Regions from separate parts of the Streptomyces sp. NPDC093598 genome, predicted to be linked through region 3. Evidence: riboswitches for the same ligand, from Rfam matches in the RefSeq annotation. Region 3 holds a riboswitch; each other region holds the start of a gene.
The links. Region 3 has a riboswitch for cyclic di-AMP ahead of ACIRDU_RS16825 (NlpC/P60 family protein). Riboswitches for the same ligand answer to the same signal wherever they lie in the genome.
Positions count from the first base shown of each region.

Region 1: it holds a riboswitch for cyclic di-AMP, as region 3 does, so the genes downstream of both, ACIRDU_RS11805 (M23 family metallopeptidase) here and ACIRDU_RS16825 (NlpC/P60 family protein) in region 3, are expected to answer to the same signal.
Region 2: it holds a riboswitch for cyclic di-AMP, as region 3 does, so the genes downstream of both, ACIRDU_RS09380 (peptidoglycan DD-metalloendopeptidase family protein) here and ACIRDU_RS16825 (NlpC/P60 family protein) in region 3, are expected to answer to the same signal.
Region 4: it holds a riboswitch for cyclic di-AMP, as region 3 does, so the genes downstream of both, ACIRDU_RS17780 (transglycosylase SLT domain-containing protein) here and ACIRDU_RS16825 (NlpC/P60 family protein) in region 3, are expected to answer to the same signal.

Region 1 covers NZ_JBIWIV010000003.1:21,088-24,289, reverse strand. The annotation lists gene ACIRDU_RS11815 (dihydrofolate reductase family protein) at 1-632, shown strand, start outside; tRNA gene ACIRDU_RS11810 (tRNA-Met) at 701-774, shown strand; cyclic di-AMP (ydaO/yuaA leader) riboswitch at 1,062-1,218, shown strand; gene ACIRDU_RS11805 (M23 family metallopeptidase) at 1,230-2,264, shown strand; gene ACIRDU_RS11800 (aldo/keto reductase) at 2,406-3,202, shown strand, end outside.
Region 2 covers NZ_JBIWIV010000002.1:748,195-751,396, reverse strand. The annotation lists gene ACIRDU_RS09385 (DUF6250 domain-containing protein) at 1-311, opposite strand, end outside; gene ACIRDU_RS09380 (peptidoglycan DD-metalloendopeptidase family protein) at 513-1,442, opposite strand; cyclic di-AMP (ydaO/yuaA leader) riboswitch at 1,447-1,608, opposite strand; gene ACIRDU_RS09375 (alpha-galactosidase) at 1,919-3,202, opposite strand, start outside.
Region 3 covers NZ_JBIWIV010000004.1:348,951-352,152, forward strand. The annotation lists gene pcrA (DNA helicase PcrA) at 1-1,364, opposite strand, end outside; cyclic di-AMP (ydaO/yuaA leader) riboswitch at 1,678-1,851, shown strand; gene ACIRDU_RS16825 (NlpC/P60 family protein) at 1,859-3,034, shown strand; gene ACIRDU_RS16830 (hypothetical protein) at 3,113-3,202, shown strand, end outside.
Region 4 covers NZ_JBIWIV010000004.1:532,558-535,759, reverse strand. The annotation lists gene ACIRDU_RS17785 (HAD family hydrolase) at 1-634, shown strand, start outside; gene ACIRDU_RS17780 (transglycosylase SLT domain-containing protein) at 598-1,377, opposite strand; cyclic di-AMP (ydaO/yuaA leader) riboswitch at 1,383-1,558, opposite strand; gene ACIRDU_RS17775 (polyprenyl synthetase family protein) at 2,061-3,071, shown strand.

The sequences.
Region 1 (3,202 bases), on a different contig from region 3:
GCCTCGCCGACGAACTCCAGCTGGTCCTCGCCCCGCTCTTCGTGGGCGACCCCCGGGCACCCCGGCTCTTCGGCCCCGGCGGCTACCAGGGCGGCCGCCTCCGGCTGCTGGAGTCGCAGCGGATCGAGGACGTCGTCCTGATGCGCTACGAGCCGACCGCCCCGGGCACCGGCGCCCTGCCCACCGCCGCCGACCACCACTGGCTGGCCCGCGCCTGCGAACTGGCCGACCGCTGCCCGCCGTCGGACACGGCGTTCAGCGTGGGCGCGGTGGTGGTCGCCGCCGACGGCACGGAACTGGCCCGCGGCCACTCCCGCGAGGCCGGTGATCCGGTCGTGCACGCCGAGGAGGCGGCCCTGGCCAAGATCGACCCGGCCGATCCGAGGCTCGCCGGCGCGACGGTGTACAGCAGCCTGGAGCCCTGCGCCCGACGTGCCTCCCGCCCCGCGCCCTGCGCCCGGCTGATCCTCGACGCGGGCGTACGACGGGTCGTCACGGCCTGGCGCGAGCCGGACACCTTCGTGACGGACGCCGACGGCAGCGGCCTCCTCGCGGCCGCGGGCGTGGACGTCCTCGTCCTCCCGGAGCACGAGGAGCGGGCCAAGGCCCCGAACCGCCACCTGCTGAGGTGACCCGGAGCGGGCGAGCGGTGGGTGTGCGCGAGGTGTCCCGCGGATGGCGTACACTGGTGTCACAACGACGCGGGGTGGAGCAGCTCGGTAGCTCGCTGGGCTCATAACCCAGAGGTCGCAGGTTCAAATCCTGTCCCCGCTACTGAAGGCCGAGGGCCGGAATCCAAAAGGATTCCGGCCCTCGGTGCATTCCCCGGTATCCATTACCGTCGGTGAGCGAATCACCCCGTTCCGCAGCACAACTGACGCATCGTCAAAACTCGTCAGTCACTTGCGAAGCGGTCAACTCGCCCGATTTAAGCCGGTCATGGCAGGTAAGTCCGCGTGAAAAAGGTTAATGATCAAGTGGAATCGCTGGAATACCCCTCGCGCGTCTATTAACGTTCGATAACGCAGCGCGGTCGTCCCAGCCGTCACAGAAGGCGGCTCCGTGCGCACGCGCCGAATCCCGCAAGGGAACCGGGGAACCACCACTTGGGGTGAATCGGGCGGATACCGCCGTGGAAGCACGGCAGGTATACGCGCGTAGGAGACCTTCCTGCTCCGAACCCGTCAGCTAACCCGGTAGGCGAGAAGGAAGGAAAGGAGCACGCCCACGTGGCGTCCAACCGGCCTGCCCCCGCGGCCCCGTTCGCGCCGAAGCGCGACACCGACACCTTCGGCTACGGCGGTCAGCGCACCGACGAGGGCCCGTTCCAGGAGTGGAACCCCACCGAGGAGTCCATCCGTCCCGTCCGTGGCCGGCATCGCGTCACCAAGCAGCGCGGCGGAGGCCTCGCCCGCAGCTCCACCGTCCTGGGCGTCGGCGTCATAGCCGCCGTGGGCGCCGGCGGCATGGCCAGTGCCCAGACCGGCAAGCCTCCGGTGTCCATCTCCGTGCCGGACCTGCCCTCGGTGGGTTCCCTCATCTCGGACGACGACACCCCCGAAGGTTCCGCCACCCCGCTCAGCAGCCTCGGCTCCGCCACGGCGGACACCGAACAGGCCACCTCCGACGCCGGCGCCGGCGAGGCGCTGCGCGCCCGGATCATGGCGCAGGTCGAGCACCAGCAGGACCAGATCGAGACCAAGGCCGCCCAGGACGCCGCGGCCGCCGCCGAGAAGGCAGCCGCGGAAGCCGTCGCCAAGGCGGAGAAGGAAGCCAAGGCCAAGGCCGCCGAAGCCAAGAAGAAGGCGGAGGCGGAGGCCAGGAAGAAGGCCGAGGCCGAGCGGCTCGCCGCTCTCGCCAAGCAGTTCACGCTGCCGACCTCCTCGTACACCATCACCTCCAGCTTCGGCCAGGCCGGCGCCTACTGGTCCTCCGGTTACCACACCGGACTGGACTTCGCCGCCCCCACGGGCACGCCGATCAAGGCCGTGCACAGCGGCACCATCACCGAGGCGGGCTGGAACGGCTCGTACGGCTACAAGACGGTCCTCACCCTCGATGACGGCACCGAGATCTGGTACGCGCACCAGTCCTCCATCGGCGTCAGCGTCGGCCAGAAGGTCAGCACGGGCGACGTCATCGGCCGTGTGGGCGCCACCGGCAACGTCACCGGGGCGCACCTCCACCTGGAGGTCCACTCCGGCGGCTCCGCGAGCGGCATCGACCCGATGGCGTGGCTGCGGGGCAAGGGGCTGAACCCGTAAGCGGAAGACACCCGTTGCAGCACCGGCGGCCCTGACGACGACCCCCCGACGTCAGGGCCGCCGGTTTTCCGGTGCGGTGTTTGCGGGATCTTTGCGTCCGTTGCGGAATGAGGCGTTCAGGTACGCGCGTTGACGCGGAGCATGACTTCTCTGCGCAAGCTAGGCTCCTCCGACCTCGAGGTCTTCCCGCTCGCCCTCGGCGGCAACGTCTTCGGCTGGACCGCCGACGAGGACCAGTCGTTCGCCGTCCTCGACGCCTACACCGCCGCCGGCGGCAACTTCGTCGACACCGCCGACGTCTACTCGGCGTGGGCCGACGGCAACCGGGGTGGGGAGTCCGAGACCATCCTCGGCACGTGGCTCGAGGCGCGCGGCAACCGCTCCGACGTCGTCATCGCCACGAAGGTCAGCCAGCACCCCGACTTCCGGGGTCTGTCCGCCGCCAACATCAAGGCCGCCGCCGACGCCTCCCTGCGGCGCCTCGGCACCGACTACATCGACCTGTACTACACGCACTTCGACCAGCCCGACGTACCCGTCGAGGAGATCATCGGCGCGCTCGACACCCTCGTGAAGGCCGGCAAGGTGCGGCACATCGCCGCCTCCAACATCTCCGCCGAGCGGCTGCGGGCGTCCCTGGAGTTCTCCGACCGCGAGGGACTCGCCCGGTACGTCGCCCTCCAGCCCCAGTACAACCTGGTCTCCCGCGACACCTACGAGGGCGAGCTCCAGGATCTGGCCGAGCGGAGCGGCCTCGCGGCCGTTCCGTACTACGCGCTCGCGTCCGGCTTTCTCACGGGCAAGTACCGACCCGGTACGACCGTCGAAAGCGCGCGGGCGGGCGGTGCCGCCAAGCACCTGGAGACCGAGCGGGGACGGCGGGTGCTCGCCGCCCTCGACGAGATCGCCGGGGGGCACGGCGTGCCCGTGGCCACGGT
Region 2 (3,202 bases), on a different contig from region 3:
GAGACCCGGTCGTTGACCCCGCCCTCGGAGACCGGGGTCGCGGTGTATTCGAGCACATAAGGCCCTTCGAGCCGCTGCCTGAACCACACGGTCGCGCCGCTCGGCACATCGATCTCCAGGGTGCCGCGGGAGGCGGTGACGGTGCCGCCGTCCTGGAGCTCGGTCGCCCACTGCCCGAGGCCGTGGCAGAAGTCGTCGCGGGCGACGAGGCGGCGGTGGCGGGGCACGGCGTGCGCGATGGCCGTCGGGGCGAGGGCCGCCAGGGCGGCTCCTGCGGTCAGGGCTCCGAACGCTCTGCGGGTGGTCGGCACGGGACACAGCTCCTCGGGATCCGCCGGGAAGGCTCTGGAAAGCGCTTGCACTCCGGACGGGATCACTGTGTCCCAACTGCCGTCGGCTGTCGATCCCTTGACGCCCCCTCGGGGTGATCAGCAGCGCACACACCGAAGGCCGGACCCGGGGATCGGGGTCCGGCCTTCGGTCGCGTGTCAGGCAGGTGGTCGTGCGGTCGGTCAGCCGACGGAGACGCCGTGCGAGCGCAGGAAGGCGACCGGGTCCACGTCCGAGCCGTAGTCCGGCGTGGTGCGGATCTCGAAGTGCAGGTGCGGTCCGGTCACGTTGCCGGTCGCGCCCGACAAGCCGACCTGCTGCCCGGCGGTCACGGTCTGGCCGGCCGAGACGGAGAGCTGGGACAGGTGGGCGTACTGGGCGTAGTAGCCGTCGGCGAGCTTGATGACGACCTGGTTGCCGTAGGCGCCGCCCCAGCCGGCGGAGACGACCGTGCCCGCGCCGACGGCCTTGAGGGAGGTGCCGGTCGGGACGACGAAGTCGACACCGGTGTGGTAGCCGCTGGACCACATGCTGCCGGACATGTGGTACGGGGTGCCGACGGTGGCACCGGCCACCGGGAGGGTGTAGCCACTGGAGTTGCTCTCGGCGGCGGGCTCGGCGGCGGCCGGCTTCGCGGCGGTCTCCGCCTTCGGGGCCGACTCGGCGGCGGACGGCTTCGAGGCCGAGGACTTCGGGGCGGAGGACTTCGGCGCCGACGGGGCCGAGGACTTCGGAGCGCTCGCCGCCTTCTTGCCGATCGACAGCTTCAGGCCCGGGTGGATCAACGACGGGTCGGAGCCGACGGCGTCGCGGTTGTCCGCGTAGAGCTTCTTCCAGCCGCCGCTGACATTCTGGTCGTCGGCTATCTTCGCGAGGTAGTCGCCGGCCTTCACGGTGTACGTGCGGGCGCCGGTGGCGTTTTCCGGAGCCTTCTTCTCGGCGGCCGGAGCGGACTGGACGGCCTTTTCCGGAGCCGACTGCGGGGTGGCGGCGTGGGCGCCGGCCGCACCCATGAGCGGCAGGGCGAGGGCGGCCCCGCCGGTTCCGGCGACGGCGATGGAGCGGGTGAAACGCTGGGTCTTGGGGCGGCGGTGCTTACCCTTCGCGGGCATGGCGAATTCCTCTCCGTCGCCTGCGAGGTGAGCTGTCGGGTGCGGGCTGGAGATGCCCGGTCGCGCCGAGGCGCGGCTTAACCCCAAGCCGTTCCGGGAACCGGAACAGGCGTCTTACCTGTGGGTCCCCCGCTCCTGCCGTACGTCGGGTCAGTGTGTGCGGACTCCGGGCGGCGGCAGGATTAGGCGTCCGTCCGGATTGGTGTGGAACGTAAGCGACCAAGACGCAACGGGACAAGCTTGCGGTTGCCCGTGACGGTGTTTTTCTTGACGCGTCGGCACATTCGCCGTCACCGAGCGTGGATTACCGATCTCTCTCATTCCTCAATGGCCCTGAATTACGCCCGAATTACGTGAACATGGCGACAACACATCGTCACGAATATGACGATGGTCACGCACCCCGACCTCATTTCCTTTACGATCGGGGCACGTTACCTCTTACCGACCGAAGCGCCTTATTCGGACAGAAAGGACTACTTCCGCTTAAGGCGGACGACGACGGCGTCCAGATCCCCGCGCAGACCGACCCGCAGTCCGTGATGGAGCAGTACGGCACCTCGGTGCACTTCGCCCGTTTCGAGGCATTCGTACGCCGCTGTCGGATCGAGGCCGCGCAGTCGGAGCGCCGGCACGGGCTCGCCGTAGCGCTGCGCCTGGAGCCAGGCGAGGACGACGGTCTCGTCGCCGAGGACGTACTGCACGGCGCTCAGTCCACCCTCCGGGGGCCGTAGCCGGTACAGGTCGCCCCGCTGCACCACGGGCCGGATCTCCTTGTAGAGCCCGACCCACTCCGCCGCCTCGGCGAGCTCCTCCGCCGTCCACCGTGTGAGGTCACCGCCGACTCCGAGCACCCCGGCCATGGCGCTGAGGAACCGGAACCGCAGCGAACTGGCCCGGTGGTTGAGCATGGCGTTCGGGCTGTCGGTGACCCAGGCGGCCATGACCCGGGCCGGATGGATCTGGCTGAAGCCGTGCTGGATGGCGAGCCGGTCGAGGGGGTCGGTGTTGTCGGAGGTCCACACCTGGTCCGTGCGGCTCAGCACGCCGAGGTCGATCCGGCCGCCGCCACCCGAGCAGGACTCGAAGGCCACGCCCGGATGGGCGGCCCGCAGCCGGTCCAGCAGGGCGTACAGGCCGCGCACGTGGTCGACCCACAGCCGCTGCGGATAGGGGTCGTCCGGCCAGCCGGCGTCGGTGAAGCAGCGGTTGAAGTCCCACTTGACGTAGTCGATCGGCGCACTGGAGAGGAGCCCGTCGAGCTGCTCCCACAGGTACTCCCGGACGTCCGCGCGGGCCAGGTTGAGTACGAGCTGATTGCGGAACTCCGTTCGCTTTCGTCCCGTTTGGTACTGCACCCAGTCCGGGTGCGCGCGGTACAGATCGCTGTCCGGGTTGACCATCTCCGGCTCGACCCAGATCCCGAACCGCATGCCGAGGCCGTGCACGTGGTCGGCGAGCGGCTTCAGCCCGCCCGGGAAGCGGTCGGGGTTGGGGGTCCAGTCGCCGAGCCCGGCCCGGTCGCTGGTGCGCGCCCCGAACCAGCCGTCGTCGACCACGAACAGCTCGACGCCCATGGCCGCGGCCCGTTCGGCGAGCGCCCGCTGCTGCTCCTCGGAGATGTCGAACTCGGTGGCCTCCCAGGAGTTGAACAGCACCGGCCGGTCCTGGCCGGCGTCCGGGATCACGTACGTCCGCTGGTAGGCGTGCCAGGCGCGGCTCGCCCCGCCGAAGCCGCCGTCGCTCCAGAGTCCGGCGAA
Region 3 (3,202 bases):
TTGTAGGGCAGGCCGACGCGGATGAAGACCTCTTCGAAGACACGGGACTGGGCGTTGGTGCGGTAGAAGACGGCGACGTCGCCGGCCTTGGCCTCGCCCGCGTCCGTGAGGCGGTCTATCTCGTCGGCGACGAACTGCGCCTCGTCGTGCTCGGTGTCGGCGACGTACCCGGTGATCCGGGCACCGGTGCCCGCGTTGGTCCACAGGTTCTTGGGGCGGCGGGACTCGTTGCGCTCGATGACGGCGTTGGCCGCGCTGAGGATGGTCTGAGTGGAGCGGTAGTTCTGCTCGAGCAGGATCGTCGTCGCGTCCGGGTAGTCCTCCTCGAACTGGAGGATGTTGCGGATCGTCGCGCCGCGGAAGGCGTAGATCGACTGGTCGGCGTCACCCACCACGCACAGTTCGGCGGGCGGGATGTCGTCCGGGCCGGGTGGTACGTCGACGGGGTGCTCGGAGGTGCCGACGAGTTCCCGGACGAGGGCGTACTGGGCGTGGTTGGTGTCCTGGTACTCGTCGACCAGAACGTGCCGGAAGCGGCGGCGGTAGTGCTCGGCGACGTCCGGGAAGGCCCGCAGCAGATTGACCGTCGTCATGATCAGGTCGTCGAAGTCGAGGGCGTTCGCCTCGCGCAGCCGTGACTGGTACATGGCGTAGGCCTGGGCGAGGGTCTTCTCGAAACCGTCGGTGGCCTGGGCGGCGAAGTCCTCCTCGTCGATCAGCTCGTTCTTCAGGTTGCTGATCTTGGCGCTGAAGGACTTCGGCGGGAAGCGCTTGGGGTCGAGGTCCAGGTCGCGGCAGACCAGGGCCATCAGGCGCTTGGAGTCGGCGGCGTCGTAGATCGAGAAGGAGGAGGTGAAGCCGAGCTTCTTGCTCTCCCGCCTCAGGATGCGCACGCACGCGCTGTGGAACGTCATGACCCACATGGCGTTCGCGCGCGGGCCGACGAGCTGCTCGACGCGCTCCTTCATCTCGCCGGCGGCCTTGTTGGTGAAGGTGATCGCGAGGATCTGGCCCGGGTGCACGTCCCGCTCGGCGAGCAGGTGGGCGATGCGGTGCGTGAGCACACGCGTCTTGCCGGAGCCGGCGCCGGCCACGATGAGCAGCGGGGAGCCGGAGTGGACGACGGCGGCGCGCTGGTTGTCGTTCAGCCCTTTCAGGAGCGTGGCGGTGTCCACCACCGGGCGCGGGGCGCCGTCCCGGTAGTAGGCGTCCCGGTCCGGGGGCACGTCGAACTTCCCGCCGAACAGATCGTCCGGAATCGGCTCCGGTACGTGATCGTCCTCGGGCGGCGGCGGGGGCTCGTCCGCGGGGCCCCGCTGGGCCTGGAGGTTCGCCAGGAAGTTGTCGTCAAAGAGGCTGCTCATCGCTCTCCGAGTCTAGGGCGCCCCACTGACAGCCCGCCGCCGCCCTGAGAACATCGCCGCGCGACCGGGCCCCGTCGGCCGACCGGCGGCGCATTGTCGCCCTCCATGACCGCACAGTCACGGGGTGCTACGCCCCCATCAAAAGGGGACGACTCATGACCAAGCCCCCTCGATCATTCACCCTCCGCAACGCTCATGAGTAAGGTCACGAAAATGTATCGGGCATATCACCCATCAACCTTCACAGGGACCACACGAGTTGGCTACGGTGCGACCAGGCCGCATGACCCCCACCGGCGAACGTCGCCGGGCCGCGCGGCCTCCGCCGAGTCCGGTATGCCGCAGCGGCAGCCGGAGCCGGGGACCCAACCGTGAACCTGGGGTGAATCGGCCCGGCTCCCCGTGCGGAGACGGCCGTAGGGCAACCCTTCCGAACCACCCGCCCGAACCCGACAGCTAACCCGGTAGGCGGAACGTGGAAGGAGTCGCCTCCCTTGGCGTCGCACCGCAAGTCGCGTCCTACGGGTACGCGCGTGGCAGGCATACGGACCCCCGCCCTCGCAACGGCGGCCCTCACGTCCGTGGCCCTGCTGTCCCAGTCGGCCAACGCCGCCCCCGAGGCCGACGGCAAGCCCAGCCTGGAGGAAGTCGAGAAGAAGGTCGACGACCTGTACCGCCGGGCCGAGTCGGCCACCGACAAGTACAACGCGGCCAAGGAGAAGACCGCGAAGCAGCGCAAGCGCGTCGACACCCTCCTCGACGACGTGGCCCAGCGCACCCAGAAGCTCAACGAGGCGCGGGAGGAACTGGGTTCTTTCGCCTCCGCCCAGTACCGCACCGGTGCCGCCGCCCCGGACACGGCGACGTTCCTGCTCGCCGACACCCCGCAGGACTACTTCGACCAGACCCAGCTGATGGATCGGATGACGGGCCGTCAGAAGATCGCGGTCGACGACTACGTCACGCAGCAGTCCGAGACGATGAAGAAGCGTCAGGAGGCCACCGAGAGCCTCGAGACGCTCACCGAGTCGCAGGGCGACCTGAAGACGGCCAAGGCCACCGTCCAGCGGAAGCTCGCCGACGCGCGCGAACTGATGTCGAAGCTCACCGCCGAGGAGAAGGCGCGGCTCGCGGCGATCGAGCAGGAGAAACGGGAGGAGGCCGCCCGCAAGGCCGACGAGCTGGCCCGGCAGCAGGCCGCGCGGCAGCAGGCGCAGGACGAGGCCGCCCAGCGGCAGGAGAGCGGCTCGTCCTCGGGGTCGTCGGGTTCCGGCCCGTCCTCCTCGACGGCCCCGGCCGACTCCTCGTACGCCACCAAGGCCGACAAGGCGCTCGCCTTCGCCCGCGCCCAGATCGGCAAGCCGTACGTGTGGGGCGCCGTCGGACCCGGCTCCTACGACTGCTCCGGCCTCACCCAGGCCGCCTGGAAGGCCGCAGGCGTCACCCTGCCGCGCACGACCTACGCCCAGGTGAACGCCGGCACCACGGTCCCGCTCTCCCAGGCCCAACCCGGTGACCTGGTGTTCTTCTACGACGACGTCACGCACGTCGGGATCTACATCGGCAACGGCATGATGATCCACGCCCCGAAGCCCGGCACGTACGTGCGCGAGGAGTCGGTCTACTACGACGGCGAGTCGGCGATCCACAGCGTGGTGCGGCCGGCCTGAGAGGTCCCGTCACGTTTTTGAGGGGCACGCGCGCGTGCCCCTCTCGCAACGCGCGCGGCGCTCTCTAGCATCGGCGCTATGTCCGGTCCCTCCCCGCTTGTCACCTTGGGTGCGATGTACGCGTTGACGACCGGCACCCTGTCGGTCGGTCTCGACTCGGCGGGGTAC
Region 4 (3,202 bases), 180 kb from region 3:
CGCGCAGGTGTACGACGCCGGCGCGGACCGGCTGCTGTGGTCCATCACCCTGGACCGGGAACTGGCCGAGACCGCCCTCGGCAAGATCGAGGCCGAGGTGGGGCAGGTGTACGCGGCGGTCGACCAGGACGGGGTCGACGGGCTCACGCTGATCGAGCCCGGCTATCTCATGCCGCACCCGACCCTGCCCGCGGTACGGGTCGACCGGCGCGACGAACTGTGGGACGAGCCCATCAGCAAGGTGCTGCTGCGCCATCCCCACCTGTCGGACGACGAGTTGGCGGCGACGGCCCGCTCGGTGGTCGGCTCACTGGCGACGGTGACGATGTCGGGGCCCGGCACGGTCGAGCTCCAGCCGTGCGGGATCACCAAGGCGACGGGCCTGGCGCTGGCGGCCGAGCATCTGGGGCTGCGGTCGGCGGACACCATCGCCTTCGGCGACATGCCCAACGACATCCCGATGTTCGACTGGGCCGGCCACGGCGTCGCGATGGCCAACGCCCATCCCGAACTCAAGGCCGTGGCCGACGAGGTGACCCTGTCGAACGAGGACGACGGCATCGCCGTCGTCCTCGAGCGACTGCTGGGCGGGTCGGCTCAGTACGGGCCGTTGACGTTGTCGATCGAGCCGTAGCGGTCGGCCGCGTAGTTGCAGGCCGCTGTGATGTTGGCGACCGGGTCGTACGGGTCCCACGACGTGCCGTCCACGTGGTAGGCCTGGAAGGTCGGGTCGATGGTCTGGAGCAGGCCCTTGGACGGGGTGCCCTTGGCGGCGTTGGAGTCCCAGTTGTTGATCGCCAGCGGGTTGCCGGACGACTCGCGCATGATGTTGCGGTAGATGCCGTCGTAGGACCCGGGGATCCCCTTCTGCGCCATGATGTCCAGCGCCTCGCGGATCCACCCGTCGAGGTTGTTCGCGTAGGTCTTCGCGGACGCCTGGGTGGCCTGGGCGACACCGCCGGCGGGCTTGGCGGCCGGCTTGGCGGGGGCGGACGACTTGGTCGCCGTCTTCTTCGCGGCGTCCGTCTTGGTGGTCTTCACCGTCAGCTTCAGACCCGGGTGGATCAGCTTCGGGTCGTCGCCGACGGCGGCGCGGTTGTCCTTGTAGAGCTGCTTCCAGCCGCCCGAGACGTCGTACTTGTCCGCGATGCGGGCGAGCGAGTCGCCCTTGATCACGGTGTACATGAGGGACTTGGCGGGCTGGGCCGCCTGCGGCACGGACTGTGCGGCGGCGGGTGCGCTCTGGGGCTCGGCGGCGCTCGCGTGCGTGGCGCCGAGGAGCGGCAGGGTGAGTGCTGCTCCGCCGGTACCGGCGGCGATGATGCCTCGGGTCAGCGGGTTGGTTCTGGGGCGACGGTGCTTGCCTCGTCCGGCCATGGCGATATTCCTCTCCGGCGCCTGCGAGGTGAGCTGTCGGGTTCGGGCCGGGAGGTGCCCGGCCGCGTACGGCACTGTGTGCCGTACGCGGCTTCACCCCGAGCCGTGCCGCTGTGCGGACCGGCGACTTACCTGGGTCCCCCGCTCCTGCCACGCGTGAGTGAGTCGGTTCCTGTGGGGAGTCCGGGCGGCGGCAGGATTAGGCGTCCGCCGGACAGGCCGGGAACGTATGCGAGAGCACATGTCGGGAACAAGCAGCTCAGTCACATATCGCGCGGTTGACCTTGGTCGGGGGTGTTTGAGCCGCTTGATCCTTTGCGGGAGCCAAGGCTCAACTGGCTTTGTGGGGAAGGGGGTACGGGCCGGTGCCGTGGTGGGACGGAAAAGGGGAGGAAGTGATTCAACTCACTGATCACGAGTCCCTAGGGCAATTTCCACCAAAAGGGATTCGCTTAATCAACGCGGCAAATCGTGCATAGTTCGCTACCCTTGGGTAAGTCGATAAATATCTGTTCTTATGGGTTGATCGAAAACATAGCGGTCGTGATCGCATACCGCCCGGCCTGTAACCGTGGGCGCTGGCAGTGATCGAAACGTGACCGGATACGCTGACTCGAGTGAGGGCAGCGACCTATCGACAATCCGCGTAATCACCGGCAGACACAGCAGACAGGAGACCCCTCGTGACCGACGTCGGGCCGTTCGGGCTGAGCGTGCGGGACCAGGCTCTGGAAGCCGATGTCCATGCCGGACTGGCGGCTGTCGAGGAAGGCTTGCTCGAGGCCACCAAGAGTGAGGTGCCCTTCATCACGGAGGCCGCCCAGCATCTGGTGCGGGCCGGCGGCAAGCGGTTCCGGCCGCTGCTCGTGATGCTCTCCGCCCAGTTCGGTGACCGGCACGCACCCGGGATCGTGCCGTCGGCCGTCGTCGTGGAGCTGACCCACCTCGCCACGCTGTACCACGACGACGTCATGGACGAGGCCGCCGTGCGCCGCGGGGTCGCGAGCGCGAACACCCGCTGGGGCAACTCCGTCGCGGTCCTCACCGGCGACTTCCTCTTCGCCCGTGCCTCCCACATCCTGGCCGACCTCGGTCCGGAGGCCGTGCGGGTACAGGCCGAGGCGTTCGAGCGCCTGGTGACCGGCCAGATCCTGGAGACGGCCGGACCGCAGGACGGCCGGGACCCCGTCGAGCACTACCTGGACGTGCTGGGCGGCAAGACCGGCTCGCTGGTCGCGGTGTCGTGCCGGTTCGGCGCGATGATGTCCGGCGCCGACGAGACGGTGGTGGACGTCCTCACCCAGTACGGCGAGCGGCTCGGCGTCGCCTTCCAGCTCGCGGACGACGTCCTGGACATCGCCTCCGACTCCCACGAGTCCGGCAAGACCCCCGGCACCGACCTGCGCGAGGGCATCCCCACGCTGCCGGTGCTGCGGCTGCGCGAGCGGGCGGCCCGGCTCGGGCTCGCCGAGGACATCGCCCTGTGCGAGCTGCTGGACTCCGACCTCACCGACGACGAACGGCACGCCGAGGCCCTGCGCCTGCTGCGGGCCCACCCGGCGCTGGAGCAGGCCAGGCGGGACACCGTCCGCTACGCGCAGGACGCCCGCTCGGCGCTGGCACCCCTGCGGGAGTGCACCGCGAAGACGGCGCTCCTGGAGCTGTGCGACGCGGTCGTGCACCGGGCCGGTTAGCACGTCTTTCCCGTACGACCCCTACGGGTCGGGGGAGAAGCCGCCCTTCCGTGTCATACCCCAGCAGTACACGGAGTTGAGTCCGGGGTCTGACGTATCTCCCTGGCCGATTTGGTCAGATGGAAACCACG